DNA from 3 places in the Serratia sp. 2723 genome. Region 3 is predicted to be linked to each of the others. Evidence: predicted binding sites of a transcription regulator. Region 3 holds the regulator's gene; each other region holds the start of a gene.
The links. Region 3 encodes CRP, which controls carbon source genes, mostly activating them, when cyclic AMP is high. Its sites were predicted from a motif close to ATGTGANNNNNNTCACAT; they were not measured.
Positions count from the first base shown of each region.

Region 1: a site for CRP is predicted at 7,224-7,241, ahead of ABIE29_RS11320 (ABC-F family ATPase). Genes of this name have one in related genera too.
Region 2: a site for CRP is predicted at 5,638-5,655, ahead of ABIE29_RS13400 (sugar transporter). Genes of this name have one in related genera too.

Region 1 covers NZ_JBNDIN010000006.1:138,952-148,814, forward strand. Annotated here, with positions in the region: gene ABIE29_RS11295 (dipeptide ABC transporter ATP-binding protein) at 1-1,330, opposite strand, end outside; gene ABIE29_RS11300 (isoaspartyl peptidase/L-asparaginase family protein) at 1,350-2,324, opposite strand; gene ABIE29_RS11305 (DUF924 family protein) at 2,665-3,201, opposite strand; gene moeA (molybdopterin molybdotransferase MoeA) at 3,309-4,547, shown strand; gene moeB (molybdopterin-synthase adenylyltransferase MoeB) at 4,550-5,359, shown strand; gene ABIE29_RS11320 (ABC-F family ATPase) at 5,605-7,197, opposite strand; gene cynR (transcriptional regulator CynR) at 7,374-8,261, opposite strand; gene ABIE29_RS11330 (carbonic anhydrase) at 8,380-9,033, shown strand; gene cynS (cyanase) at 9,059-9,529, shown strand; gene ABIE29_RS11340 (antibiotic biosynthesis monooxygenase family protein) at 9,593-9,863, opposite strand, start outside.
Region 2 covers NZ_JBNDIN010000007.1:234,435-244,297, forward strand. Annotated here, with positions in the region: gene ABIE29_RS13375 (p-hydroxyphenylacetate 3-hydroxylase oxygenase component) at 1-680, shown strand, start outside; gene ABIE29_RS13380 (p-hydroxyphenylacetate 3-hydroxylase reductase component) at 701-1,645, shown strand; gene ABIE29_RS13385 (Bcr/CflA family multidrug efflux MFS transporter) at 1,718-2,920, opposite strand; gene ABIE29_RS13390 (aldo/keto reductase family oxidoreductase) at 3,170-4,030, opposite strand; partial or broken gene ABIE29_RS13395 (transcriptional regulator) at 4,174-4,251, opposite strand; gene ABIE29_RS13400 (sugar transporter) at 4,390-5,577, opposite strand; gene ABIE29_RS13405 (ABC transporter ATP-binding protein) at 5,799-6,515, opposite strand; gene ABIE29_RS13410 (ABC transporter ATP-binding protein) at 6,512-7,387, opposite strand; gene livM (high-affinity branched-chain amino acid ABC transporter permease LivM) at 7,384-8,670, opposite strand; gene ABIE29_RS13420 (ABC transporter permease subunit) at 8,679-9,593, opposite strand; gene ABIE29_RS13425 (branched-chain amino acid ABC transporter substrate-binding protein) at 9,699-9,863, opposite strand, start outside.
Region 3 covers NZ_JBNDIN010000010.1:132,346-142,208, forward strand. Annotated here, with positions in the region: gene ABIE29_RS16030 (YccS/YhfK family putative transporter) at 1-2,019, opposite strand, end outside; gene crp (cAMP-activated global transcriptional regulator CRP) at 2,076-2,708, opposite strand; gene ABIE29_RS16040 (OsmC family protein) at 3,090-3,497, shown strand; gene ABIE29_RS16045 (LysR substrate-binding domain-containing protein) at 3,503-4,411, opposite strand; gene ABIE29_RS16050 (MFS transporter) at 4,601-5,794, shown strand; gene ABIE29_RS16055 (amidohydrolase) at 5,800-6,978, shown strand; gene ABIE29_RS16060 (phosphoribulokinase) at 7,015-7,884, opposite strand; gene ABIE29_RS16065 (YheU family protein) at 8,036-8,269, opposite strand; gene ABIE29_RS16070 (hydrolase) at 8,266-9,246, opposite strand; gene ABIE29_RS16075 (LysE family translocator) at 9,364-9,863, shown strand, end outside.

The sequences.
Region 1 (9,863 bases), on a different contig from region 3:
CCTCCGCCCCGCGAGCAACGTTGTGCACCAGCAACGGTTCCATGATGGAGAAACCAACGGTGAGCCGTGGGTCCAGGGAAGCGTAGGGATCTTGAAAGATAAACTGAATATCACGGCGTAAATGCTGCAAGGCAGAGCCTTTCAAGCGGTTGATCTGTTGGCCGTTGAAGGTAATGGTGCCACGTTGGCTGTCTACCAGCTTTAACAGTGAGCGGCCAGTGGTGGATTTGCCACAGCCGGATTCGCCTACCAACCCCAGCGTTTCGCCGGGATAGAGATCGAAGCTGATATTTTCCACCGCGTGCACACGGCGCGTGACGCGGTTGAGAATGCCGCTGCGCAGATCGAAACGCGTAACCAGATTTGCTACCTGCAAGATCGGCGTCGCTCCTGCGGGTATGGTGTCTTGTGGCTGGTCGTTATCGTCAACGCCAGCTAACGGAAATTTTGCCGGGAAGTCTTTCTCTGCCATCGCGCCCAGCTGTGGTACGGCGGCCAACAATGCCTGAGTGTAAGGCTGCTGAGGAGCGGCGAACAACGAGCGCACCTCCCCCTGTTCCACCTTTTCGCCTTGGTGCATCACCAGTACCCGATCGGCAATCTCCGCCACCACGCCCATATCGTGGGTTATGAAGATCACCCCCATGCGCATTTCCTGCTGTAACACGCGGATCAGTTGCAGGATTTGCGCCTGAATGGTGACGTCCAGCGCGGTGGTGGGTTCATCGGCAATCAACAGCGCCGGTTTGCACGACAGCGCCATGGCAATCATCACCCGCTGGCGCATCCCGCCAGACAGTTGATGCGGATAGCGGCCAAGGACGTTTTTGGCCTCGGGAATACGCACCAGGTCGAGCATACGCAGCGCTTCGCGTTTGGCGCTGCGGTGATCCATCCCCTGATGTAGACGCAAGGATTCGGCGATCTGCTCCCCCACCGGAAACACCGGGTTGAGCGAGGTCATCGGTTCTTGAAAAATCATCGCCATATCGGCACCGCGTAAGGTTCGCAAAGTACTCTGTTTCGCCTTGGCCAGATCGAGCACCTGGCCGTTACGCCGACGAAAATGCATCGCGCCGCGGGTTAACTCACCGCCGCCCTGCTCTACCAGGCGCATCAATGCCAGTGAGGTAACCGATTTACCCGAGCCGGACTCTCCAACGATCGCCAGTGTTTCGCCACGGTCGACGTCGAAGTCCAGATGGCGTACCGCCTCGACGATGTCGCCCTCTTGGCGAAATTGCACGCACAGATCTCTCACCGCCAGTACGCGCTCGGGCGGTAATATCAGCCCACTTTCTGCCTGTGGCTGGATGGCCGTATCGGTCATTTGCCCTCCCGGCAAGCGTTCAGCGGTAGATACCTACGGACGGGGCATCGCCGACATAGCCGAAACCGCGATACATTCCTTCACTGTTAAACGGCAGTGCGACGTTGCCAAAACGATCGATAGCAATCAGCCCGCCGCTACCGCCCAGTGCCAACAGCTTTTCCATCACCACTTTATCGCAGGCCTGTTGCAGGGTTAGACCGGCATATTCAATCAGTGCAGACACGTCGTAGGCCGCGACGGTGCGCATAAAGATTTCGCCGGTACCGGTGCTTGAGACCGCCACCGTGGCGTTGTTGGCATAGCAACCTGCGCCAATAATCGGCGTATCGCCAATGCGCCCTGCCGCCTTATTGGTCATGCCGCCGGTTGAGGTGGCCGCTGCCAGATTGCCCAGGGCATCCAGCGCTACCGCACCCACGGTGCCAAATTTACGATCGGGATCCAGTGGGTCACCGCTGAGTGGGTCACCGCTGAGCGCCGCCGCACCGTCGTGATCGAGCAACACCCGGCCCTGCTCTGCCTGAGCGCGGTGCAGTTGGTCAAAACGTTCCTGGGTAAAGAAGAAATCGGGCTCGACCATTTCCAGGCCGTGATGGGCGGCAAATCTTTCTGCCCCTTCCCCGCCAAACAGCACATGAGTGCTGTTTTCCAGCACCGTACGCGCGGCAAGTACCGGGTTACGTATCCGGCTGACCCCGGCGACCGCCCCGGCATCACAGGTACGGCCATCCATCACGCAGGCATCCAGCTCATGAGTGCCTTGGTGGGTAAATACCGAGCCTTTACCTGCGTTGAACAGCGGGCACTCTTCCAGCAGCCTGACTGCCTCCGTTACCGCGTCCAGTGCGCTGCCGCCTGCGGCCAAAATAACCTGCCCGGCAGCCACAATGTCGGAAAGCGCCTGGATATATTCTTGTTCTTTCTCTGCACTCAATGCCGCACGGGTAATTGCGCCCGCACCACCATGAATGGCAATCACTGGTTTGCTCATTGGCCTGACACCTGTATCTATCCGCGGCAATTCAAGCAGGTACCGCATGAAAATGGAGAGAGAATTATTATTTGGTCTTTTTCGACTATATTTAGCCCGGCAATCGATGTAAAGCACAAAGTCGTCGCCAAGCATTAAGCGTAGCCTGCTTAGACTATTTTGTGCATTGAAAGAGCCAAATGTTATAAAAACAGTGGGTTATCTGGATTTTCATTTACCGCTGACAGATTTAACCGGCCTATTGGCGGCAGCAGGAAATAACCCGGTTTGGTTCATGTTTAATAAGCGTTATCCCATGCCCCTCTCCGCTATTCCCCGCTTGCACGCCAATGAAAAATATTTAGAAACCCGATCCCGGTTGTTGCAGAAATTCCTGCTCCTCAAACGTAGATTCCCGACCTAATATCTCGTTGCGATGGGGATAACGTCCAAAACGATCGATTATGGCTTTATGACGTATTTCAAACTCCAACTGATCACCATTATTTAATTGGCGAAACAACGCCAACGCCTGCTGGTGGATCACGGCGGATTCGGAATGCATAAACGGCAAATAGAGGAAGCCGCGCTGCTCAACCGTCAGGTTTTCACATAGCCCAGTGGCGATCGCTTCCTGAGCCAGTACCAGCGCCATTCCGTCACAAGCAAAGGAGCGTGGCGTGTTGCGGAACAGATTACGGCTGAACTGATCGAGCACGATGATTTCCGCCAGTCTTCCCTGGATGGTTGCACGCCAATGCGCCAGTTCCCCTTGGGACGCCGCCTGCCACAGTTGGCCAAAGCGGGTATGCAGCAAACGGTCGAACTCATCGTCCTTCTTAAACCACATGACTGGGTCGATCTCTTCGAACCAAAAATTCAGTACGTGTTGGTGCATGGCTGTCTCCTATAGGTGATTACCAGGGGCCGCTGGCATTTCTCCCCTTCGGCGTTATCTGCCATAATAGCGAAAAATTCGCGCACGCCGATTACGGAGTTTTGTTTATGGATCACTGTCATACTTCTGACCTCATTTCTCTTGAGCAGGCACTGGAGAAAATGCTCTCCCAGATCGCGCCACTGCAACAGAGCGAATCCATCCCCCTGACCAGCGCCGCCGGGCGCATTACCGCCGCCCCGGTGGTTTCCCCTATCGATGTCCCGCCCTTCGCCAACTCGGCGATGGACGGCTATGCGGTACGTCTAAGTGACCTGAACGGCAACTCTCCGTTACCGGTAGCGGGTAAAGCCTTTGCCGGTGCTCCGTTTACGGATACCTGGCCTGCCAACACCTGCGTACGCATCATGACCGGAGCGCCAATTCCAGCCGGTACGGATGCGGTGATCATGCAGGAGCAGGCGGAAGTGAGTGAAGCGGGAGTGCGTTTCAGCACCCAGGTAACCGCCGGGCAAAATATCCGCTTGGCGGGTGAAGATATCCTGCGTGGGGCGAGCGTGCTGCCCGCCGGGATCACGCTGGGGGCCGCGCAACTGCCCCTGCTGGCCTCATTGGGCGTGGCCGATGTCCAGGTGATGCGTAAATTGAAGGTGGCGGTATTCTCTACCGGTGACGAACTACAGCCAGTCGGCCAGCCGCTGCAAGCCGGGCAGATCTACGATACCAACCGCTTTGCCGTACGCCTGATGCTGGAACAGCTCGGCTGCACGGTGATCGATCTGGGGATTATTCGTGATAATCAGGAAGCATTACGTGCGGCCTTTATCCAGGCGGATAGCGAAGCGGACGTGGTGATCAGCAGCGGCGGCGTTTCCGTCGGTGAAGCCGATTACACCAAGCAGATGCTGGATGAACTGGGTAAAGTCAGCTTCTGGAAGCTGGCCATCAAACCGGGCAAACCTTTTGCTTTTGGCAAGCTCCAGCACGCCTGGTTCTGTGGCCTGCCAGGCAACCCGGTCTCTGCGGCTTTGACTTTCTATCAACTGGTGCAACCGCTGCTGGCCAAGCTGGCCGGTCACACCGAATGGCAACTGCCACCCCGCCTGAAAGCTCGCGCCCTGACACCACTGAAAAAGTCGCCGGGTCGCCTCGATTTCCAGCGCGGCATCTTCACCAGCAATGCCCAAGGCGAGCTGGAAGTGAGCACCACCGGCCATCAGGGTTCCCATGTGTTCAGCTCATTCAGCCAGGGTAACTGCTTTATCGTGCTGGAACGCGAACGTGGCTCGGTGGCCGCAGGAGAGATGGTGGAGATCGAACCTTTCAATGCGTTGCTGAGGAACTGAACATGCTGCCGGAATTAACCGATGCACAAGCGCTGCGCTACAACCGCCAGATCGTACTGCGGGGTTTCGACTTCGACGGTCAGGAAAAGCTGCAGGCGGCGCACGTGCTGATCGTTGGGCTTGGTGGGCTGGGCTGTGCGGCGGCACCTTATTTGGCTGCCGCTGGCGTCGGCCATCTGACGCTGGTTGATTTCGACACGGTTTCCCTCTCCAATCTACAGCGCCAAATCCTGCACCGGGATGATCGCATTGGTATGGAGAAGGTCGAATCCGCCCGCATTGAGCTGAGCGCCATCAATCCTCATATCCGTATTGATACCCTAGACACACAGCTGGATGACGAGCAAATGGCGGCGCAGATTGCCGCTTGCGACGTGGTGCTGGACTGTACCGATAACGTAGCGACCCGCGATCTGCTCAACCGCCTGTGCCATGCACAGCGTAAACCACTGGTATCAGGGGCCGCCATCCGCATGGAGGGCCAGCTCAGCGTCTTTACCTATCAGCCGGAACAGCCCTGTTATCGCTGCCTGAGCAGGCTGTTTGGAGAAAACGCGCTGACCTGCGTTGAAGCGGGCGTGATGGCACCTTTAGTCGGCACTATCGGTACGTTACAGGCGATGGAAGCCATCAAGCTGTTGGCAAACTATGGCCAGCCTTTGGTGGGGAAGTTGTTGATGTTTGATGCGATGAGCATGCAGTTTCGCGAGATGAAGCTGCCGAAGGATCCGCGGTGTGAGGTGTGTGGTAAAGATGCTGCCCCTCACCCTAGCCCTCTCCCACAGGGAGAGGGGACAGATCGAGTTCGTTAATTCTTCTGCGTAATACCTATCGTTCTCTTACTCATCACGTTCCGAAGCAGCACGGGCTAACCAAGCACTCTGGACTGCTCCCTTTCCTTATGGGAGAGGGAACGGATTGAGTTCGTTAATTCTGCTGCGTAATACCTATCGTTCTCTTACTCACCACGTTCCGAAGCAGCACGGGCTAACCAAGCACTCTGGACTGCTCCCTCTCCCTGTGGGAGAGGGTTGGGGTGAGGGGCGACTCGAAGGGATCAGTTGATACCCTGGCTACGCAGATAGTCTTCGTAGTTGCCGGTAAAGTCGATCACCTTGTTCGGTGTCATTTCCAGAATACGAGTGGCCAACGAGCTAACGAACTCACGGTCGTGGGAAACGAAGATCAAAGTCCCTTCGTACATTTCCAGCGCCATGTTCAGTGACTCGATGGACTCCATATCCATGTGGTTGGTTGGTTCATCCATGATCAGGATGTTCGGGCGCTGCATCATGATCTTGCCGAACAGCATACGACCCTTCTCACCACCGGACAGCACTTTTACGCGCTTCTTGATATCGTCCTGGCTGAACAACAGGCGGCCAAGAATGCTGCGTACCGCCTGCTCATCGTCCTTTTCCTGCTTCCATTGGCTCATCCAGTCGAACACGCTCAAGGTTTCATCGAACTCGTATTCGTGATCCTGTGCGTAGTAACCGATCTTGGCGTTTTCCGACCATTTCACGCTGCCGTTATCCGGCTGCAGGTCACCCACTAGCGTTTTCAGCAGGGTAGATTTACCGATACCGTTGGCACCCAGGATCGCCACCTTCTCGCCCACTTCAACCATCAGGTTGAGTTTGCTGAACAGTGGGCCAATGTCGAAGCCTTTGGCCAACGCTTCCACTTCCAGCGCGTTACGGAACAGCTTCTTGTCCTGCTCAAAACGGATGAACGGGTTCTGACGGCTCGAGGCTTTCACCTCTTCCAGCTGGATCTTGTCAATCTGGCGGGCACGAGAGGTAGCCTGCTTGGATTTTGAGGCGTTGGCGCTGAAGCGGCTAACGAAGGACTGCAATTCGTTAATCTGCGCCTTCTTCTTGGCGTTGTCAGACATCAGGCGTTCACGAGCCTGGGTAGCCGCGGTCATGTATTCGTCGTAGTTGCCCGGATAGACACGCAGTTCGCCGTAGTCCAGATCCGCCATGTGGGTACAAACCATGTTCAGGAAGTGACGGTCGTGCGAAATGATGATCATGGTGCTGTTACGTTCGTTCAGCACCTGCTCCAGCCAGCGAATGGTATCGATGTCCAGGTTGTTCGTTGGTTCGTCGAGCAGCAGGATTTCCGGATCGGAGAACAGGGCCTGAGCCAACAGGACACGCAGTTTGAAGCCGGGAGCGATCTCGCTCATCGGGCCATAATGCTGTTCTACCGGAATACCTACGCCGAGCAGCAACTCACCGGCACGTGCTTCTGCGGTATAGCCGTCCATCTCCCCATAGGCCACTTCCAGATCGGCCACTTTATAGCCGTCTTCTTCGCTCATCTCCGCCATGGCGTAGATACGGTCACGCTCTTCCTTCACCGCCCACAGTTCGGTGTGGCCCATGATCACGGTGTCCAGCACGCTGAACTGTTCAAAAGCGAACTGATCCTGGCGCAGTTTACCCAGGCGCTCATTCGGATCCAGGAACACGTTACCGCCGCTCGGCGCCAGATCGCCACCGAGAATTTTCATGAACGTCGATTTACCGCAGCCGTTGGCTCCGATCAGACCATAGCGGTTACCGCCGCCAAATTTGACAGAGATGTTTTCAAACAACGGCTTACTGCCGAACTGCATAGTGATGTTGTTAGTGCTTAACACAGCGCTCGCTCTTAATTTGATTGGGAATGTGATTTGGCGCGCATTATGCCATAACGCAACCCAGAGATCGTGGGAAGTTTTGGTGAAGATTTGCTCGGCGCACGGGGAACGGAGATATTCGCCAGCTAAATATCTTCTGCAGAACGAATTAACGGATAACCAAACCAGTCACTTTTTTAGCCCATTTCCTTGACCTGAACTTGCAACATCGCAATCAACGCCCGTGAAGCGGCGCTGCGATATCCCTCTTTGCGTTGCAGCACCACGGCGTGGCGCTCGGGCATGGGAACCGACAGCTTGATAGGCAGCAACAACGGGTTACTCCGTGCGATGGCCTGCGGCAGAATGGTCGCGAGCTGACCGTGGCGCACAATCTCGACGATGGCGCTAATCGCGTTGGCCTCCATGGCTACCAGTGGATGGATAGCGTGTTGCTGGCAATATTCATCCACGTAATGACGCGTGGCGAAGTCGCCGTTGAGTAGCACCAGCGGCACCTGACGCACCTCCGCTACGCTCAAGGCAGTGCGGCGCTTGGCAAGCGGATGCCCCTTCCCCACCATCAGTTGCAGCCGCTCCGTGAACAGCCGGGTAGCGGCTATATCCGCAGAGTGAACCGGCTCGAAGGCAATCCCCAGATCCAATTGGTCATCGCACAATAACGCCTCCATCTTGTCCTGTGTCATCTCCCGGATATTCAGCGTAATACCAGGATAGCGCCGGAAGAAACCGTCCACCAGCGGGCCGATCAGGTAGGAGGTAAAAGTCGGCGTCATCGCCAAACGCAGGTTACCGCGCTCCAAGGTCGCGACATCCTGAATGGCCCGCTTGCCAGCATCCAGATCCTGTAATGCCAGCCGGGCATAGCGCATCCATGCCTGACCCGCATCGGTGAGTTGCACCCTGCGCCCGGAACGGTCGAATAGCTCTACCTGCAACGTCTCTTCCAACTGTTTGATCTGCTGTGACAAGGTGGGCTGTGATACATGCAGCACCTCCGCCGCCCGGGTGAAGTTCCCCTGCTCCGCCACCGCCAGAAAGTAACGAATGTGCCGCAGTAACATAATGCTCCAACTATTGGTTATACCTATTGCGGTAATTATAAATGAGTCTTGGAACCTATAGCTAGAAAAGTCCATTCTTGCCTCCATTGAAAGCAAGCAACACATTGATGGAGTCACCATGCAAGAGGTTATTGACGGTTTTCTGAAGTTCCAGCGCGAGGCTTTTGTAGAGCGCACAGAGCTGTTCAAACGTCTGGCTACCAGCCAGAACCCACGCACCCTATTTATCTCATGTTCCGATAGCCGATTGGTGCCGGAGCTGATCACTCAACGCGAACCGGGCGACCTGTTCGTCATCCGCAACGCAGGCAATATCGTGCCCTCTTTCGGGCCTGAGCCAGGTGGCGTTTCAGCCTCGGTGGAATATGCGGTTGCCGCGCTGGGCGTAGAGGATATCGTGATTTGTGGCCACTCCGATTGCGGCGCCATGACCGCCATCGCCACCTGCCAATGCCTGGATCACATGCCAACCGTGGCCAACTGGCTGCGCTATGCCGATGCCGCCAAGGCGGTCAATCAGGCCAATGAACACGCCAGCGAGCACGACCGCATTAACTCGATGGTGCGTGAAAACGTCATTGCGCAACTCACCAACCTGAAAACTCACCCTTCGGTCGCGCTGGCGCTCGATCGAGGCAATCTGCGGCTGCATGGCTGGATCTACGATATCGCCACCGGCTGTATCGATGCATTAGATGGCAATACCCGCCGTTTCGTCCCGCTGGCAAGCAACCCGAGCGTCACCGCCAGCCCTGCAATCCAACGTTTCTAACCCTTTTACGACCATAGGAGTCAACATGACACAATCACTACATAGCGTTTCAGCACGCCAAAACCTGACCGACATCATCATGGATGCCAAAGTCCGCCAGGGCCTGACCTTTGAGGCGATTAATCAAGGTACTGGCTTAAGCCTGGCGTTTGTTACCGCTGCCCTGCTTGGCCAGCATCCGTTACCGGAACAGGCCGCCCGTGTGGTGGCAGCTAAACTGGATCTGGATGAAGACGCGGTGCGCCTGCTGCAAACCATCCCGGTACGCGGCAGTATCCCCGGCGGCGTACCGACCGACCCGACCATTTATCGTTTCTATGAAATGGTACAGATCTACGGTTCTACCCTGCGGGCGCTGGTGCATGAACAATTTGGTGACGGAGTGATCAGCGCGATCAACTTCAAGCTGGATATCAAAAAGGTCCAGGATCCCGATGGCGGGGAACGCGCGGTGATCACGCTGGATGGTAAATACCTGCCGACCAAGCCATTTTAATCATTAAGTTATCAAATTATTAAGTTAATATAATCCAGCGCCGAAACCTCGGCGCTGGATCATTCAACCATGAAAATGGCGGCTATCCGCCGGGGCCTGCTCACGCGGTTCTAACCCATAATCCCGCACCACCTCTGCCACCCGCAGCCGGTAATATTCCAACACCTCATGCCTGCCACGCGCCTGGGCCTGACGGTGTTGCTCCAGGTTGCGCCACTGCTGTACCGCCGCCTCATCACGCCAGAACGACAGCGATAACAACTTGTCCGGCTCGCTCAGGCTCTGAAAACGTTCGATAGAGATAAAGCCGTCAATTTCTGCCAGCAACGGTTTC
Region 2 (9,863 bases), on a different contig from region 3:
GCGTGATCCCACGTAGCGATTACGAAATTCGTGATGACTGGTTTGCGGTTGGCATGCGCGGCAGCGGTTCCAAAACGCTGGTCATAAAAAATGCCTTCGTGCCGAACCACCGTATTGAAGCCGCTCAGGATATGATGCACGGACGCTCTGCGGGTTTCGGCCTCTACCCAGACAGTAATATCTTCTACGCGCCCTATCGCCCTTATTTTGCCTGCGGTTTTGCCGCCATCAGCCTTGGCGTAGCGGAGCGTATGCTGGTCGCCTTTAAAGAAAAAACCCAAAACCGCGTGCGAGCCTATACCGGAGCCAGCGTGGGGACGGCCACCCCAGCGCTGATGCGTCTGGCGGAGTCCACCCATCAGGTTGCTGCCGCTCGCGCCTTTTTGGAAAAAACCTGGCAGGAACATGCCGAACACGGCCGCCGGCATCAATATCCTTCTCACCAAACGTTGACGTTCTGGCGCACCAACCAGGCCTACGCGGTCAAAATGTGCATCGAATCGGTTGATCGTTTATTCAGCGCCGCAGGGGCAACCAGCTGGATGGAGAGCAATGAGATCCAGCGCCTATTCCGCGACGCTCATATGACCGGGGCACACGCCTATACCGATTACGATGTCTGTGCACAGATATTAGGCCGCGAGTTGATGGGGTTAGAACCCGATCCGACGATGGTATAACGAGCAGGAGTTCCTATTGAATGACACATCACACAGAACCAGCCCTGGATCCCCGCGCATTCAGGCGTGCGCTGGGCAACTTCGCTACCGGGGTGACGGTAGTGACAGCAGCAACAGCAGATGGCACCCGCGTGGGAGTCACGGCCAACAGTTTTAACTCGGTATCACTGGATCCGCCGTTGGTATTGTGGAGCATTGATAAACGCTCCGGCAGCTACGCGATCTTTGAGCAAGCCAGCCACTTCGCCATTAATGTGCTGGCCGCCGATCAGATGGATATCTCCAATCGTTTCGCCCGCCCCAGCGAGGATAAATTTGCCGGGATTGAGGTGGAGGTCGGCGCGGGTGACGTGCCTTTGCTTACCGACTGTGCCGCACGCTTTCAGTGTGAGAAGTATCAGCAGGTTGACGGCGGTGACCACTGGATCCTGATTGGTAAAGTGGTAGCGTTTGACGATCTGGGCCGCGCACCACTGGTGTATCACCAGGGATCCTATTCCATGGTGCTGCCTTACCCGCAGGTGGCAGAGCGCGTTGCACAGAACGCAGTGGGCAGCGCCAGGCAGGAACGCTTGAATAACAACGTCTTCTATTTGCTCACCCAGGCGCTACGCAGCTATCAAAGCAGCTACCAGCCCAAGCAACTCTCCACCGGGTTGCGGGCCAGCGAGGCCAGAATGCTGCTGGTGTTGGACAGCGATGCCTGCCTTGATAAGGCTTGCCTGCTGGCAGAAATGGCGATGCCAACCAGAGAAATCGAAGAGGCGCAGGAAGCGCTGTACCGTAAAGGTCTGGTGTCCAGCACCGATAATGGCCATCACTTGACCGAGGCAGGAGAACGCCAGGCCAGCGTGCTGAGAGATATTGCTGCCAAACAGCAAGAGCAGGTCCTGTCCGCCTTCACGGCAGACGAAGTGGGCATTTTGAAGAAGCTGTTGCGCGGTATTATTGCCAATAGCCAGTGAGTTTGCTCGGTAAACCTCATGCGCATTGTCGGCAACGGCAATGCGCATGAAAACCTCCCCACCGCATCCTACCTACTCATGCAGCCGGGAACCTATTCGCGCTACAGACATCCGCTGCCCTACCCAACCTAACGCCGCGCAGACGGCCATCACCAGCGTCATGGCAAACGGCGTATCATCCTGTAACCAGGACACCGCCAGGCTTGCCAATGCCCCCATGCCAAACTGCAATGAGATCGCCAGGGCGCTGGCACTTCCAGCCTGTTGGCCACGCTGTTGCAGCAGTAACGACAGGCTATTGGTGCCAATAGCATTCACCAGTGACATAAACAGCACCACCAGAATCACCAGGATGGACAGGCTCTGCTGATGGAACACCAGCAGCAACAGGCCGAACAGCACCTGGGCACTGCTTTGTATCATCAATAAACGCGGCAGGCTGTAGACCTTCAGCATCCGCACGTTCAGCAGCAGCACGGCAATCATGCCAATGACGTTGCAGCCAAACAGCAACCCGTAATACTGGGCGGGCACCTGAAAATAGCTGATGTAGACAAAGGGAGAACCGCTGATAAAGGCAAACATGCCCGCGAAGGAAAACGCCAGGGTAGCAATAATGCCCATCGCTTCTCTGTCCCGGACCAACAGGCAATAGTTGTGAAACGCCTTCAGGATGCTGCCGGGCTGCCCTGGCGAAGTCTTTAACGTCTCCGGCAGTACCCAGAACACCAATAACCCGCTGATACAGCCCACCACCGCCAACAGCATGAAGATGGCTTGCCAGTTGAAGACCGTCAGCAAAGCTCCGCCCAACAGCGGTGCCAACAGCGGCGCAATCATGGTAACCAGCGTCATTAGCGATAAGACTCTGGGCAGCTCATCCGAGGCATAAACATCCCTGACGATGGCGCGCGCCATCACCACGGCGGCCCCGCTGCCAAACGCCTGTAACGCACGCAGCACCACCAGTTGCTCAACCTGAGTGACTTGCGTACATAGCACGCTGGCAATCACGAACAGCAGCATGCCGCTCAACAGCAGCTTTCGCCTGCCTAGCCGATCGCTAAGCGGTCCATATAGCAGCATGCCGATGCAAAAACCGGCGAAAAATGCTCCCAATGAGTGCTGCATCTGCCCCTGTGTGGCATGTAGTTGCTGCCCCATTGCGGGTAACGCAGGAAGATACATATCAATCGACAGCGGGCCAAAAGCCACCAGCGATCCCAATAGCGGGATCAGCCAGCGTGGCGGTCGGTTAGCAAAGGCAGATGGCATAGCGGCTCCTTTATCATCAATAACGCCTCAGCGGCTGTGGACGTGAGTCTTGGTGATTATTTGTTAATATATTAACCATCATCTTATGAAATGGACACATTTTAAGACATCAATTTTGATTGTTATGGCAATAATGGATTTTATTAATAGATTAATGGTATTGATGCGCAGAGGGCTGTTAATACTGGGGAAGGTGTATTTCAAGCGGGAACCCAAAGTTCCCGCAGAGGTGGCTTTTGCCGGGTTGCCTTACATCGCATCCAGCTTCGCGATAGCATCACTCGGCAGTTGGAGTTGGTCTACGGCGAGATTCTCTTTCAGATGGATCAGGGAAGATGTCCCTGGGATTAGCAGAATGTTTGCTGAACGCTGCAGCAACCAGGCAAGAGCCACCTGCATAGGCGAGGCCCCCACCTGCTGCGCAACTTCTGACAACGTCGTAGACTGCAACGGCGTGAATCCACCCAGCGGGAAGAACGGCACGTAGGCAATCCCCTTGCCAGCCAGTTCGTCGATCAGCGCGTCGTCAGCTCGGTGTGCCAGGTTGTAATTATTCTGTACGCAGACAATTTCACAAATCTTCTGCCCTTGCGCAACCTGAGCCGAGGTGACATTGCTCAGGCCGATATGGCGTACCAGCCCCTGCTGTTGTAGCTCGGCTAATACGGAGAGCGGCTCTTCAAGCGACCCTTCTGCCGGGTGGTGCGCATCAAACATGCAGCGCAGATTGACCACATCGAGCACGTCCAACCCCAGATTACGCAGATTGTCATGCACGGCCTGGATCAGCTCCGCCGGAGAAAACGCAGGCAACCATGCGCCTTGCTCATCGCGGCGAGCGCCGATCTTGGTGACAATGACCAGATCGTCGGCATAAGGGTGCAGCGCCTGGCGAATGATTTGATTGGTGTAATGCGGACCATAAAAATCGCTGGTATCGATATGGTTGACCCCGCTGGCAATCACTTCACGCAGTACCGCGATGGCCGCTTCAGGATCCTTCGGCGGACCGAAAACCCCCGGCCCGGCGAGCTGCATGGCACCATAGCCTAGCCGCTTGACGGTATGCGTGCCGAGCGTAAAAGTACCTGACAGATGAGTGCTGGACATAATCAAACTCCTAATAAGATGGCGCAAAGTTCAGACGCTGCTGTTACCGATGATAGGCAAACAATATATACCCGTAGCCTGGCAAGCTACAGCGCTCAAACCGATGCACAATTGATTTAGGGCTGAATCATCGGGCCAGTTGATTAAATAACAAACCCATAGTGAGAACCATCCGGCAGCTCTATATCCAGACGCAGTTTGCCCCCTGCGGCCTCAAAGTAGCTCAGGGAAGTACGGCGAGTTTTGCACTTGGGCAGGAAAGGCGTGGATTGGACAAATTAACTTGGCTTAAAAATGTAACCCATTGATTACAAAAGGGCGCAGCATACTACGCCCCTACAAGGTGTTTGCCCGAGCTATCAGGCCCGATGGTGCTGGAAGCGTTCGCTGCGGTAGAAACTCAATACACACCAGCCGAGGGCGATCAGGGCCAGCGGCGCACCGACGAAGCCAATGTTTGGCATTCCCAGATGCAGGCTGACCTGGTTGCCCAGCAACGCCCCACCGCCGATACCAAAGTTATACAACCCGGAGAAGATCGCCATCGAGACATCGGTCGCATCCGGTGCCAAACTTAGCACTTTCGCCTGCATTGAAAGACCAATCGCCATGATGGCCATGCCCCAAACCACACATAGCAACGTCAGAGTCGTTTCATTACCGGAGGCGGGCAACAGCAATAACAGGCTGAGGGCCAGCATACCAATTGCCCCCATGAAGAAACCCGACGGGAAACGTTCGCTGTAGCGGCTGAACAGCAGGCTGCCGACAATACCCGCAGCGCCAAACAGCAGCAGCATCAAGGTGGTAAAATTGGCGGATAATCCGGCCACGGTCTGGATAAAGGGCTCGATGTAGCTGTAAGCAGTAAAGTGCGCCGTCACCACGATGATGGTCAACATATACAGGCTGACCAGCTCCGGGCGTTTGAACAGCAGGGGAACGCTGGCCAGTGAACCGGAATGCTCGCTTTTCAGCACCGGCAGCAAGCGCCACAGCATCACCAACGCCAGGGTGGCGCACACGGCGATGCCAATAAACGTCATCCGCCAGCCCAGCAGTTGCCCTACCACTCGCCCTAACGGTAAGCCCAGCACCATCGCCAGCGCGGTTCCCCCCGCCAGCATGCTAAGCGCCTGTGCCTTCTTGCCTGCGGGTGCGACACGAATGGCCAATGACGCAGTGATCGACCAGAACACCGAGTGCGCCAGCGCCACACCGGCACGCGAGATCACCAAGGTGGTAAAGTTCCAGGCCACCGCAGTAAGCACATGGCTGGCAATAAACAGGATAAATACCCCGATCAGCAGCTTACGCCGCTCAATCTTGCTGGTCAGCAACATACAGACCAGCGACATCGTGGCAACGATCCAGGCATAAATGGTGATGATCAGCCCCACCTGCTCGGTTTGCATCTCAAAACTTTGGGCAATATCGCTCAATAACCCGACCGGGATAAATTCGGTGGTATTAAAGATAAATGCCGAAATGGCCAAGACGACCACGCGCATCCAGGCGGTCGAGCGGGAAGTGCTGATTTCATCCATTGTAAGGTGTTCCGGAACAGGGGCTGGCAGTAGCGCCATTTTAACCAACCTGCAACTAAAACGCGATCTACATCACATTTTTATAGCGCTGTTTTTTCAACCATAGTCGCCCCTCACCCCAACTCTCCCAAAGGGAGAGGGCGCTTAACGTGCCACCAATTAACTCCTGAGCCTGACCGCTGTGCCGGAACAACCCTCTCTCCTTTCCGAGACGCTTGTTTTTATACGCCGCCCAAATAAGCCTTTCTCACCTCCTGATTGCTCAGAAGCTCCGCGCCGCTGCCGCTCAGGCGGATTTGCCCATTGACCATCACATAGCCCCGGTCGGACAGCTTCAACGCGTGATTGGCGTTTTGCTCCACCAGGAAAATCGTCATGCCGCCGTTAGCCAGCTCCCGCAGGATGCTGAAGATCTGTTTGACGATGATCGGTGCCAGCCCCAGACTCGGCTCATCCAGCAACAGCAGCTTTGGCCGACTCATCAGCGCGCGGGCTATTGCCAGCATTTGCTGCTCGCCACCGGACATGGTCATCGCCCGCTGGTTACGCCGCTCTTTCAGGCGCGGAAACAGTTCATACATCCGTTGCATATCTTCAGCGGCATAGCGGCTGCCGAGGGTGATGGTGCCCATCAGCAGATTTTCCTCTACGCTCATGTCGGGGAAAATCCGCCGCCCTTCCGGGGCCTGCGCGATCCCACTGCTGGCCACAAAATGCGTTGACCGCTGACTGATATCCGTGCCCTGAAACAGGATCTGCCCACCGCTGATGCGGGGTTGGCCGAAGATTGACATCAGCAAGGTGGATTTCCCCGCCCCGTTGGCCCCGATCAACGCCACGGTTTCCCCTTGCCTGACCTGCAACGAAACCTGTTGCAACGCCTGGATCGGACCGTAATGCACATCCACCTCGCGAAATTCCAGCATCATCTCGCTCATCCCGCCAGCTCCTCTTCGTCTGCGCCCAGATAAGCGGCGATCACGCTGTCATTGTGTTGGATTTCGTGCGGCGTTCCCTCGGCGATCACATTGCCGTGATCCAGCACAATCACTCGGTCGGAAATCTCCATCACCATTCCCATATCATGTTCGATCAGCAACACCGTAATATCATGATGCTGGCGCAGAAAGCGGATGATCCTGCTCAGGGTCGCGGTTTCCACCGGGTTCAGCCCGGCGGCAGGTTCGTCCAGGCAGATCATTTCCGGGGTGGTACACATCGCGCGGGCAATCTCCAGCCGCCGCTGCTGACCATAAGACATCTCCCCCGCCAGCCGGTTGGCGCAGTCCACCAACTCGACCACCTCCAGCCAGTAAAATGCGCGATCCAGCGCATCATTCTCTGCCCGGCGATAGGCAGGCGTATTGAGCACGCCAGCAATCAGGTTGCGGTTACTCAAACGGTGTTGCGCCACCAGCAGGTTCTCCACCACCGACATCTCACGGAACAGGCGGATATTCTGGAAGGTGCGAGCCAGCCCGGCACGGTTCACCAAGTGAGTGCCACCAAACATTTTGTAGTACAGGCGCGACCCCAGCTGCACGGGGTTAATCCAATCTCCTGCGCGGAATTTCTGCCCGAGGATACGGATCACATCAATGGGTCGTTTGTGGGTATTGAGCAGGATCGCCCCGCCGCTGGCACGGTAAAAACCCGTCAGGCAGTTGAACACCGTGGTTTTCCCTGCGCCGTTCGGGCCGATCAACGCAGTGATCGACCCACGTTCCACTTCCAGATTCACATCGTTCAGCGCTTTGATGCCGCCGAAGTGCATCATCAAATGTTCAACGCGCAAAATGGCATCGCTCATGGTGCTACCCCCTTGCGTGGCGTAAAGCTGCTACGGCTGATACGCACCAGGCCACGTGGCCGCCAGATCATCATCAACACCATCAACACGCCAAACAGCAATACTCGATATTCGGCAAAGCTGCGCAGCAGTTCCGGAGCCACCGTCAGCACAAAAGCGGCCAGCACGACGCCGATAGTCGATCCCATTCCCCCCAACACCACGATCGCCAGGATCAGCGCCGATTCAAAAAAGGTGAATGAGGTAGGATTGACGAACCCTTGATAGGTAGCGAAGAACACCCCGGCAATCCCCGCGGTAGAAGCCCCCATCATAAACGCCGAGAGTTTGACCAGCACATGATTCAACCCGAGTGAACGGCAGGCGATTTCATCTTCGCGCAGCGCTTCCCACGCCCGCCCTATCGGCATCCGCGTCAGCCGATGTTTGACGAACAGCACCAGCAACACCACCAGGCACAATACCGCGTAGATGAAGATAAACTTCAGGTTGGGGTTATAGGTAATACCGAGAAACTCGTGGATTGGAACTCCCCCTTCCTTGGCCCGACGGCCAAACTCCAGGCCGAACAGCGTGGGAGCAGGAACCGAAACGCCGTTTGGCCCGCCGGTCAACGACACCCAGTTATTCAGCACCAGGCGGATAATCTCACCAAAGCCCAGCGTCACAATCGCCAGATAGTCACCGTGCATACGCAGCACCGGGAACCCCAGCAACGCACCGGCTAACGCCGCCATTAACGCTCCTAACGGCAGCATCGCCCAAAAGCCCAGGCCCAAATACTGATAGCCCAGCGCCAGGCCGTAGGCACCAATGGCATAAAACGCCACGTAACCCAGATCGAGCAGCCCGGCCAGCCCCACCACAATGTTCAATCCCAGCCCTAACAACACATAAATCAGGCCGAGGATCGCCACGGTCAGCAGGTATTTGGTTGCCATAAACGGGAACAACAGTGCCAACACCGCCAGCAGAGGCAAGATCCAACGCAGGCTCGTTCCAGCTCCGACTGGCCGAACATAAACACCGTCATTGCCACCCTCAAAACGCGCCGACACCCTGCTCCCCAACGGCGTTTGCAAAAACAGGCTGAGCAACAAGCGCCCCGCCATCACTACCGCAATGATCACCACCAGGCGGCGTGGCTCAAAGTTGAAACTGTAGCCGTCCAGCACGATGCCGACGATCGGGCCAAACACAATCAGCGCGATCAGGCCCGCGAGAACGGCATCCAACAGGCTGCGTTTAATACTCAGCCCTTGATGAACTGTGGATTGAGACATAGTTTCCCTCACACCTTAGCGACCATTGGCCGCCCCAGCAGGCCCTGAGGGCGGAAAATCAGGATCACCACCAGCAGACCGAATGAAAACACATCCTTGTAATCCGAGTTCACCATACCGGCGAACTGTGCCTCTGCAACTCCAAGCAACAGACCTCCGAGCATCGCGCCTGGCAATGAGCCAATACCCCCCAGCACCGCTGCGGTGAAAGCTTTGACGCCGATAATAAAGCCCACGTAAAAATCGAAGGTGCCGTAGTTCATGGTGACCAGCACCCCCGCCAGCCCGGCCATCGCCGCGCCGATCACAAACACCAGCGAGATCACCCGGTCGGTATTGATGCCGAGTATCGATGCCATCTTGCGATCCTGTTGCGTAGCCCGGCAGATACGCCCCAGACGCGTACGTTGGATCACGTAGGTAAGCACCGCCATGCCCAATAGCGCGGCCACCAGAATAAATACCTTGGTGTAGGTGATCTGGATCACTCCGCCATCAAAATTGAGCCGAAAAACGCCGTCCAGCAGCGTGGGGATCCCCTGCTGACGCGGCCCTTGGCTGATCTGCGCATAGTTTTGCAGGATCAACGACATACCGATGGCAGAAATCAGCGGAGCCAGACGCGTAGAGTTGCGCAGCGGTTTATAAGCAATACGTTCGATCACCCAACCATAAACACCAGTGACCACGATGGTGAAAACCAGGGTGCCCAGGATCAACAGCGGGAAAGAGTGCAGACCAAAGAAAGAGAGCAGTGCCAGGCCAATCGCACACAGATAGGCAGAAATCATATACACCTCGCCGTGGGCGAAGTTGATCATGCCAATAATGCCGTACACCATGGTGTAGCCGATGGCGATCAGGCCGTACACCGCGCCAAGGGTCAGGCCGTTAATCAGCTGTTGCAGGAAGAATACATCCATAATAAGCAATCTCACCTGATGGACGGGCCGCAAGTTCAGCACCACGCGGCCCAAAGGAGGTTAAGGAACGGATCCGCCATACGCACGGATCCGTTGATCTTTACATCAGAGCTGGTGATATTTGCCTTTGTCATCCCATTGGTAGACCACGTAGTCTGATACCTTCAGGTCACCTTTTTTATCCCAGGCTTTTTTCCCCATCACGGTATCCACATCGTGAGACTTCAGCCATTCGCTGGCTTTGGCACTGTCTTTACCGCCAGTGGCATT
Region 3 (9,863 bases):
CGCCAGTGACGAAATGGTATGCATCACGGTCAGGTGAGAAAGGATCCGCCGCAGGTGGCGTTCCATCTCGGTTACCGGCATGTCCGGGTGCAGGTCCGGTGGCTGCATGATGCTGTTACTGGTACTCGGGCCGTCATATTCCAAGCGCTGCTGGCAGCTCTGCAAAGCTATCTCAGAGGTTTGCAGATACTCCTGAGCCAGTTTTGGCGTCAGCATATAGTGCTCGCGCGCCAGAATGGTCATCGCATTCAGGTGTTCAACGATAAACTGGTTATGGGTGATCCACAGCCGCATATCTGCCAGATAATTCGATTCAAACCCCGGTTCCTGCATTGCCTGATTGAGCGAGGTAAACAGGGCGTTATGCGCCTGATTGACCTGCATACGCGTGTAGGCCAGTTCGCTGGGGTCCGGCTCCTGTTCTTCAAGCAATAAGCGTAATGCCGTCTGATCGTGCTCCAGCGCCTGATGGGCGTTTTTACGTAGCAGGCCACTCTGCCACTGCGGCCATAGCCAGATCGTGCCGCCAAACACCAATACGCAGCCGATAAGGGTATCGATCAGGCGGGGGACCAGGAAATGGGTGCCATTCAGCGCCAGGAGCTGCAAGGTGTAGACGGCGGTCACGGTGAAGCCCATCACCGCCAGCCCGTAGTTTTTCCGCAGGATCAGATAGGCTGCCAGGGTGATCGCCAACATGATGCTCAGCGTCACGTTCTCCGGCATCTGCAGTTGCAACAGCCCGGCGGCAATCACCAACCCGGCCAACGTGCCGAGGGCACGGTGCTGGATCCTCACCCGCGTAGCGTTATAGCCGTTTTGGCTGACCAGCATGATGGTCAGCAAGATCCAATAGGGTTTTGGCAGGTTGAACAACATGCCCAGGCTGCTGCCTGCCGCCAGAATGACCCCCAGCCTGGTGGCGTTGCGCAGGGCGTTGGATTTGAATGACAGATAGCTCACCACCGCGGGCCAGAACGGCAGCCGTGACTGATTGGCCATCAGATTGCGGCGGTAAAGCGGGTGCTGGGTGCGCAGCAGGCGTGCGATGCGGCTGAAGTGGTAATAGCAGAACTGGCCAACCGGATTATCTGCGTGTTGTGAGGCCACTTTTTCCAGCGCCGCCAGCTCATTCTTCATACTGAAACGCGCAGAGTGTCGATGATAGAGAATATCGTCGGCCACCACCCGCAGGCGCGTGGCGATCACCTGGGCGTTGCGGCGGATAATCGCTTCGGCCTGGCTTTGCTCCACCAGCTTTTGCACTTCTTCCGGCAGATGCAGGCTGACGGTGATGTGCTCTTGCAAATCGAGCGCCACCTGAAACGTGCGTTGCAGGCGCTTCTGCTCCAGGTTATCGGCATGGGGCAGGAAGTTAAGCTGTTGGTATAGCAGACTGATCAGATCCATCACTTGCTGTTGGCGTTGCAACAGCGGCGGCAGGGCCGTTTCAGGAACGGTGTGCTGCGTCAGTAATGAGTATTTGGCTTCAAAATAGTCCGCCAACTGCATATACAGCTGGCTTAAGGATTCGCGCATCGGCTGCTCTTTCCACAGCTTGAACCAGGCCCAGGTAAACAGCCCGTACCAGGCGGTGCCAACGATATACAGCAAAGGGGCATACCAGATTGGTACGGTGCCTACCATGCTGAGGGAAAAGATGGCGGCAACCAGTGCGGCTGGCAGCAGGCGTGCATGTAGTGGGCTGATCTCACCGCTGACGCCGAGTAACAGCGCCATTGCCAACATCAGCAAGGGTAACGGCAGGTCCCACAGCAGGGCTTGTTGCAGCAGAAAGCTGCTGAGTGCGAATAGAGAGCCACCTACGATCAGGCGTTTGAAAAAGCGTTTGTGTGGCGTATCCAGCCCGGCAATGTTGCAGCAGGCGGGCACCAACGAGAACAGCATGCCGAGTTGCAGGTTGCCAATCAGCAAACCAAACGCCACCGGCAGGCACAACACCAGCGTTTGCCGCAGTGCGTAGTTGACTTCCGGGTGGTAGATCAGACGGCGCCACATGGTTGGCTATTCAGCAGGCAAAGAAACGGCGCATTGCTGCACCGTTTCCCTGGGGATTAACGCGTACCGTACACGACAATGGTTTTGCCGTGTGCGGAGATCAGGTTTTGATCTTCGAGCATTTTCAAAATACGACCGACGGTTTCACGTGAGCAACCGACGATTTGGCCAATTTCCTGGCGGGTGATCTTGATCTGCATGCCGTCTGGGTGAGTCATGGCATCAGGTTGTTTTGCCAGGTTCAGCAAGGTCTGTGCAATGCGACCAGTAACGTCAAGGAAGGCGAGGTTACCCACTTTCTCTGAGGTGACTTGCAGGCGGTTAGCCATCTGTGCGGACAGGCGCATCAGGATATCCGGGTTTACCTGGATCAACTGGCGGAATTTCTTGTAGGAAATTTCAGCCACTTCACAGGCGGTTTTGGCCCGTACCCAGGCGCTACGCTCCTGGCCTTCTTCAAATAATCCAAGCTCGCCGATGAAATCCCCCTGGTTAAGGTAGGACAGGATCATCTCTTTGCCTTCTTCATCTTTAATCAGCACCGCGACGGAGCCTTTGACGATGTAGTAAAGCGTTTCGGCCTTTTCACCTTGGTGAATCAGCGTACTCTTTGATGGATATTTGTGGATATGGCAATGAGACAGGAACCATTCGAGAGTCGGGTCTGTTTGCGGTTTGCCGAGAACCATTCGCTGTTATCCTCTGTTGTTATCGCTGCCTTGTATCACAGGGGTCAGAGTTCCCTGTAAAACGTGCTTATAGCCTGGTGTTTTAATTGTGGCTATCAACAGGTTTTGAGGCGTGTTATAGAAATACGCTTGTGCTCTAGCATATTAACTTGCGGGGAGTGCTGCAAGCTACATTCTGTTAACATACCAATATAGGGGCCTTTCCTTGGACGTATCCCTGAAATCGGTGACCTGGAAAGAGTTATTGCGGCTCTGTTTGTAGCACAGAGTGAGGCGGGTGTCTTGTGTTGTCTCGCTTCAGCATGATTAGCATCAGGTTACGTTGCCAGAATGTATGCGAAAGCGTACCCTGTTTTTAAGAAATTAACCGGAGTGTGTAACATGCAGGCAAGAGTTAAGTGGGTAGAAGGGCTGACATTCCTGGGTGAGTCTGCGTCCGGCCACCAGGTTTTGATGGATGGCAACGCGGGCGATAAAGCGCCAAGCCCGATGGAAATGGTGTTGATGTCCGTCGGCGGCTGTAGCGCCATTGATGTGGTGTCGATCCTGCAAAAAGGGCGTAACGATGTGCGTGACTGTGAGGTAAAACTGACCTCTGAGCGCCGTGAAGAAGCGCCACGTCTGTTTACCCATATCAACCTGCATTTTATTGTCACCGGCAAAGGGCTGACCGATAAGACTGTAGAGCGCGCGGTGGATCTTTCCGCCGAGAAATACTGCTCCGTCTCCTTGATGTTGGGTAAAGCCGCCAGCATCAGCCACAGCTTCGAAATCCGCGAAGTGGCGTGATCCTCCTACCAAGGGTAGCGCAGGCAGTGGGCTCGCAATAAATCAAGAAATCGCCGTGCCGTCACGGTTAGCGGCGATTTTTGTGAATACAGTACGCAATATTGAGCCTGTGGTAGCGTGTCGATAGGCAATGTTACCAGCCGATGCTGCAAATGGAACGGTGCGCTCATCGCCCGCGCCACGATAGTCAAATAATCCGCCTCCAACACCATATTCAAGCCGCAGGTCACTGAATCCGAGCGAATGGGCGATCGGCTCAATTGCTGATAGAAAGTGCCCAACACCGCGCGCAGCTGCTGGTAATAGCCCATATCGGTTTCCGGCAATAACCATTTGGCGTCACGTAGTTCATCCAGGCAGTTTGCCTGAGCCAGCGGGTGCCCCTGGCGCGCAATAATGCCAAAAGAAGCGTTGAACAGCGGTTCTCGTACCAGATCCTCCAGCGGCAACTCCGGGCTGACGGTACCTACGGCAAAATCCAGGCGGCCTTCGCGCAGTGCTGGTAGCAGGGTAGAAAGCTGCGCCTCACGGATCAGCAGATTGGTTTGCGGAAACGGCTGTTTGAAGGCTTCGACCAGTTCGGGTAATACCGTGAGTGCCAGTAGCGAAGAGCAGCCGATGGCGACGTTACCTTGCGAATGTTGATTCAACTGCTGGATCTCATCGGCAGCGCGCTGCAATTCCTCCAGGATCAACTGCATCCGCAGGGCGAAGGCGCGGCCGGTTTCGGTCAGCGTCATTCCCTGGCTGCTGCGAATGATCAACTGGGTTTCCAGGGTCTGTTCCAGTTCACGGATGGTACGACTCACCGCCGGTTGAGACTGCTCCAGCGCGCGCGCGGCCCCGCGAATACTGCCGCTGCGGATCACCTGCTGGAAGACTTTCAACTGCTGTAACTTCGGTAAATAGCGCATTCCCTACCCTATCAATAAAAAGCATCACCCCTTACAAAATTGTATCTTATGCCGCTCGGTAAAAGGCGATAATTTCAGCGTGTTATTGTAAGTGACTGTTATTAAAAATATAAAGTGACTTGGATCACATTATTAAATTACGCCTGCCAAGCTGGTAGGCAGCCTGGGTGATAACTTAAAGGAATATCAGTGTTGAAAAATCGTTCGCTAATGATTTTTTTGCTGTTTGTGGGCTATGTCGTGGTGTACATCGATAAAACCGTGATGGGTTTTGCGTTGTTACCTATCGAACGCGAGTTCAATCTACAGCCGGAACAACTGGGCTACATTACCGGGATGTTTTTCCTGGCGTATTCCCTGTTCCAGATACCAGCGGGATGGCTCAATGACCGCTTTGGTTTTAAGAAAGTGCTGTGCAGTTCGTTACTGCTGCTGGGGGGATTTGCCCTGTGCTTCGGCATTCTGGGGTTCGGCCTGGGCCTGCTGGTGACGTTCCGCTTCCTGTCCGGTATTGGCCACTCCGGCTATCCGTGTTCCTGCGCCAAGGCGGTAGTGGCGAATTTCCCACTGGAACAGCGCACCTTCGCGCAGTCCATTCTGCTGTCCTCCGCCGGGTTGGCGATGACCGTCGGGCCGCTGGTCGCAGTCTATTGCCTGGATCACATCGGCTGGCGTGGGTCGTTCTCTGCGCTAGGTCTGCTGGCATTCGTGATTGCCGCCTGCATCTTGTGGCTGGTTCCCAATCCGCCACAGGCGGCACCCGCCAAAGCTGGGGCAGCCGCAGCCAACTATAAGGCCCTGCTGAAAAACCCAATCGTGTTGCTGCTGTTTGTGGCGATCTTCTGTATCAACATCCCATCGTACGGCCTGATGGCCTGGCTGCCGAAATTCCTGGTACAGCAGCGGGGAATGCCAATTGACGTTTCCAGCATGGTGGTAGCCGCCGGTGGTCTGGGGATCTGGATCTCCTCACTCGGTACCGGCTGGCTGGTCGGGCGCTACCTGCAAGGGCGTGAGCCGTGGGTGATCTTCTTCAGTTCTCTGCTCAGCGCCTTGTGCATCTGGCTGGTGTTTACCAGCGAATCAGCTCTGACGGCCAGCCTGTTCTTGTTCCTGGGTTATATCTTCCTGATGGCCTCGTTCGTTACCGTGTTTACCCTGCCGATGAAGCGCTTGCCTACGGAAGTGATGGGTGCAGCAATGGGGCTGATTAACACCGGAGGAACCTTGGGTGGCTTTGTGGCCCCTATCGCCATCGGGTATCTGATCACCATCAGCCACAACTACATGACGACGTTTATCTTTTTGGCACTGGCTATGGTGGTTTCCGGGCTGGTGATCCTGCCATTGGCGGGCAAAGCACGCCAACCAGCACTGAATTAAGGAGTATGAACATGAACATTGAACAGCTGATTGCCGGCGTGGAACAACAGGTATTGCAGTGGCGCCGCCACCTGCATGCCAATCCGGAGTTGTCATTCCAGGAAGCGCAGACGGCAGATTACATTGCCGGGCAGTTGGCCAGCCTTGGCCCGTTGAAGATCTCACGTCCTACACCAAATAGCGTAGTGGCCGAATTGCAGGGCGCAGCGCCGGGGCCGTGCTATGCATTGCGCGCCGATATCGACGCTTTGCCTATCCAGGAGGAAAGCGACGAACCTTTCTGCTCTACCCGGCCAGGGGTGATGCATGCCTGCGGCCATGATGCCCACAGCGCGATGTTGCTGGGAGCGGCCAGCGTGCTTTGCCAGTTGCAGGCGCAGTTGCAAGGCTCAGTGCGCTTTATCTTCCAGCATGCCGAAGAAGTGCCGCCGGGCGGAGCCCAACAGCTAGTGGATTTAGGGGTTCTGGATGGCGTGAAGATGATCTTCGGCCTGCATGTCATGCCCAACTTCCCGACCGGTGAGGTGGGGATGAAGCAGGGCGTGTTCAGTGGCTCCAGCGATAACTTCGACATTGTGCTGCAAGGTAAGGGGGGGCATGGCTCAATGCCGCATCTGTGTATCGATCCGGTGCCGATTGGTGCGGAGATCGTTAGCGCTTTGCAGCAGATCGTGGCACGTAAGCTGGATCCGTTAAATGCACCGGTGTTGACGGTGGCGACCTTCCAGGCGGGTGACAGCTATAACGTCATCCCAGACAGCGCCCGGTTGGCGGGAACGCTACGCACTCATAATCAAGAAGTACGTGAGCGGGTGCCGTTGTTGGTTGAGCAAACCGTCGCTGGGATCAGCCAGGCACACGGTGCCAGCTACAAGATTGACTGGACGCGTGGCTATACCATCGGCAATAACCACCCTGATGCCTGCGCCATTGCGCGCGAGGTGGTGGCCGAAGCCGTGGGGCCACAGGCGCTGCGGGAATTGACCTCCGCGATGTTTGGCAGCGAGGATTTCTCCTCCTATCAGGAGAAAGTGCCGGGGTGCTTCCTGTTTATCGGCAGCGGTAACGAGGCGATCGGTGCCACCTACGGCGTGCATAATCCCCGTTTTAAACTGGACGAGGCGGCGATGCAGATTGGGGTGAAACTGCACGTCGGTTTTATCCGCCATCTGTTGATGCGTTAACAACGGTGGGCGCGGTGATTGGCCGCGCCCGATAATTTACTCGATCTTCTTACCTTCCATCAGCCGCTGCACCAGCGGTGCCATGATCAGTTCCATTGCCAGCCCCATCTTGCCACCCGGCACTACCAGCGTATTGATATGCGAGATAAACGATCCTTGCAGCATTGCCAGCAGGTAAGGGAAATCGATCTGATCCAGCCCACGGAAGTGGATCACCACCAAGCTTTCATCCAGCGAGGGGATCGCCTTGGCGGCGAACGGGTTGGAGGTATCCACCGTCGGGACGCGTTGGAAGTTGATATGGGTGCGCGAGAACTGTGGCGTGATGTAGCTGATGTAATCCTCCATCGAACGGACCACCGAGTCCATCACCGCTTCACGGGAATGGCCACGCTCGCCGGTATCGCGGATCAGCTTCTGGATCCACTCCAGGTTGACGATCGGCACCACGCCGACCAGCAGATCGACATGTTTGGCTACGTCGATCTGATCGGCCACTACGCCGCCGTGCAGCCCTTCGTAGAACAGGACATCCGTCGGGGCGGGCAGTGGCTCCCAAGGCGTGAAGGTGCCCGGTACCTGATTGTAAGGCACTGCCTCGTCGTAGGTATGCAGATATTTGCGTGAGCGGCCGGTGCCATTCTTGCCGTATTGGATAAAGCTCTGCTCCAACAGGCCAAAGTCGTTGGCTTCCGGACCGAAGTAGCTGATATGGCGGCCCATATCGCGTGCTTTACGGATTGCCGCATCCATTTCAGGCCGGGTGTAACGGTGGAAGCTGTCGCCTTCCAACTGGGCGGCGCGCAGGTTTAGCTGCTGAAAAATTTTGCGGAATGCCAGGCTGGTGGTGGTAGTGCCGGCTCCGCTGGAACCGGTCACCGCGATAACGGGATGTTTGGCAGACATGGTCGAGGGTCACTCCGTATTAAATGCGCAGGCTCAGAATGAGATTTTTAGTATGGCTGATGCCCTTTCGCCCAAGGCGAAATTGTGCGCGTTGGTTTGCAATACTGCATTGTTACCTGATTTTTTCCCTCAGTCATAGCATGCAATAAGACTAAATTTCCTCCTGCCCAGCGCGGATCTGCCCGCGAGGCATGATGTTGACGGTTTCATGCAGCTCTGACCACACCAGCACCACTTCGCCGCTTTTCAACTGGCGGCGCACGTCGTCGACCTTCTGTTCCAGCGAACGTTCGTGCTCGCCGTAGTCGGTCCCTTCGCGTAATACAAAGGATTCGATCAGGCTGTTGAGAGTCTCTTGTTCAATTTCTTGCCAGGGAATAATCACTTGGTGGGTTCCAAAAAAGGAGAAAGCCAGGCTGGGATACGTTGCTCCAGCCACATTTGCGGTTTTTTCAAGGTGCCGCCGACAAAGCCGACGTGGCCACCGCACTCCGTCAGTTGATATTCGATATTAGGCGGCAGGTTGGCGAGGTCGGGGATCACCGCATCGGTCATAAACGGATCGTCTTTAGCGTGAATGATCAGCAACGGCGTGGTGATCTGCGGCAACAGCGGTAGGGCGCTGCAACGGCGATAATAATCGACCGCGTCGCTGAAGCCGTGAATGCGTGAAGTGATCGCATCATCAAACTCGCGAATGCGCCGCAGCTTGTTCAGTTGCGACAGATCCAAGGGTAAGGTGCCTGGGTAGTGTAGCAGCTTGCGGGTGGCATTCTGCTTGAGTTGGCCCAGCAGATAGCGCTGATAAACGCGTGAGAACCCTTGTTCCATACGGATCGAGCAAGGTTCCAGCATCAGCGGGGCGGAAACGACCACGGCCGCCTGTAGCAGGCTGTTATTGCCCTGTTGGGCCAGATAATAGGCCAGCATATTGCCGCCAAGGGAAATCCCTACCGCCGCCGTTGGCACTGCGCCAAAGCTGTCACGCAGCCAGCGCAGGAAGAAGCGGGCATCTTCCGTTTCGCCAGAATGGTAGATGCGTTGCTTGCGGTTGGGCACGCCGCTGCAACCACGGAAATGCATCACCACGCCTAACCAGCCTTGCTCACGCCAGGCATTGAGCAGCCCATGGGCGTAAGGGCTGTAGAAATTGCCCTCTAATCCATGGAACAGCACCACGCGAGGTTTATCTCGGGCTAACTGGGGATCTTCACTCCAGGCCAGATCGACGAAATCGCCATCCGGCAACTCCAGCCGCTGCCAATGGGGTTGCAGCAGCACGCGGCGGCGCACCAGCCGTGGCAGCAGGGTTTGCAGGTGTGGATTACTGGCCCCGGTCAGGGGGCGAAAGGATTCATACATAATGAATAAAATTCTTGTTGGCGGCTATTGTGTGATCCGAACCGCACTGTTAGCTTCAAACACATGTATTAGCAATCATACTGCAAAAAAGTCATTTGGGTGAGGAGCACCCGCTTCATGGAACTGAGTTTATTTCTTTCGATGCTAGGCTTCCTGTGGGTGGCCGCGATCACCCCTGGCCCCAATAATATGTTGCTTACCACCTCAGGCGCCAATTTCGGCTTTATGCGTTCATTATGGCTGATGATCGGCATTATGCTGGGTATGCAGAGTATTCTGGTGCTGGTGGCATTTGGCGTTGGTGGGTTGATCCTGATTTATCCTTCCTTGCACCTGATCTTGAAAATTCTTGGCAGCCTCTATCTGTTGTGGCTGGCGTGGAAAGTGGCGACGGCAGCCTACGAAAAGCTGGAAACCGACGCGCCGCCACCGAAGCCTGTACGTCTGTATCAAGGCTGGCTGTTGCAATTCCTCAACCCCAAGGCCTGGCTGATGGCGCTGGGGGCGGTGGCGAGCTTTAGCCTGGCGGGGGATAAATACAACCACTCCATTCTGGCCATCGCCTTCGGTATCTTTGCCGTCAATATCGTGGCTGGGATTATCTGGTTGGGTTTTGG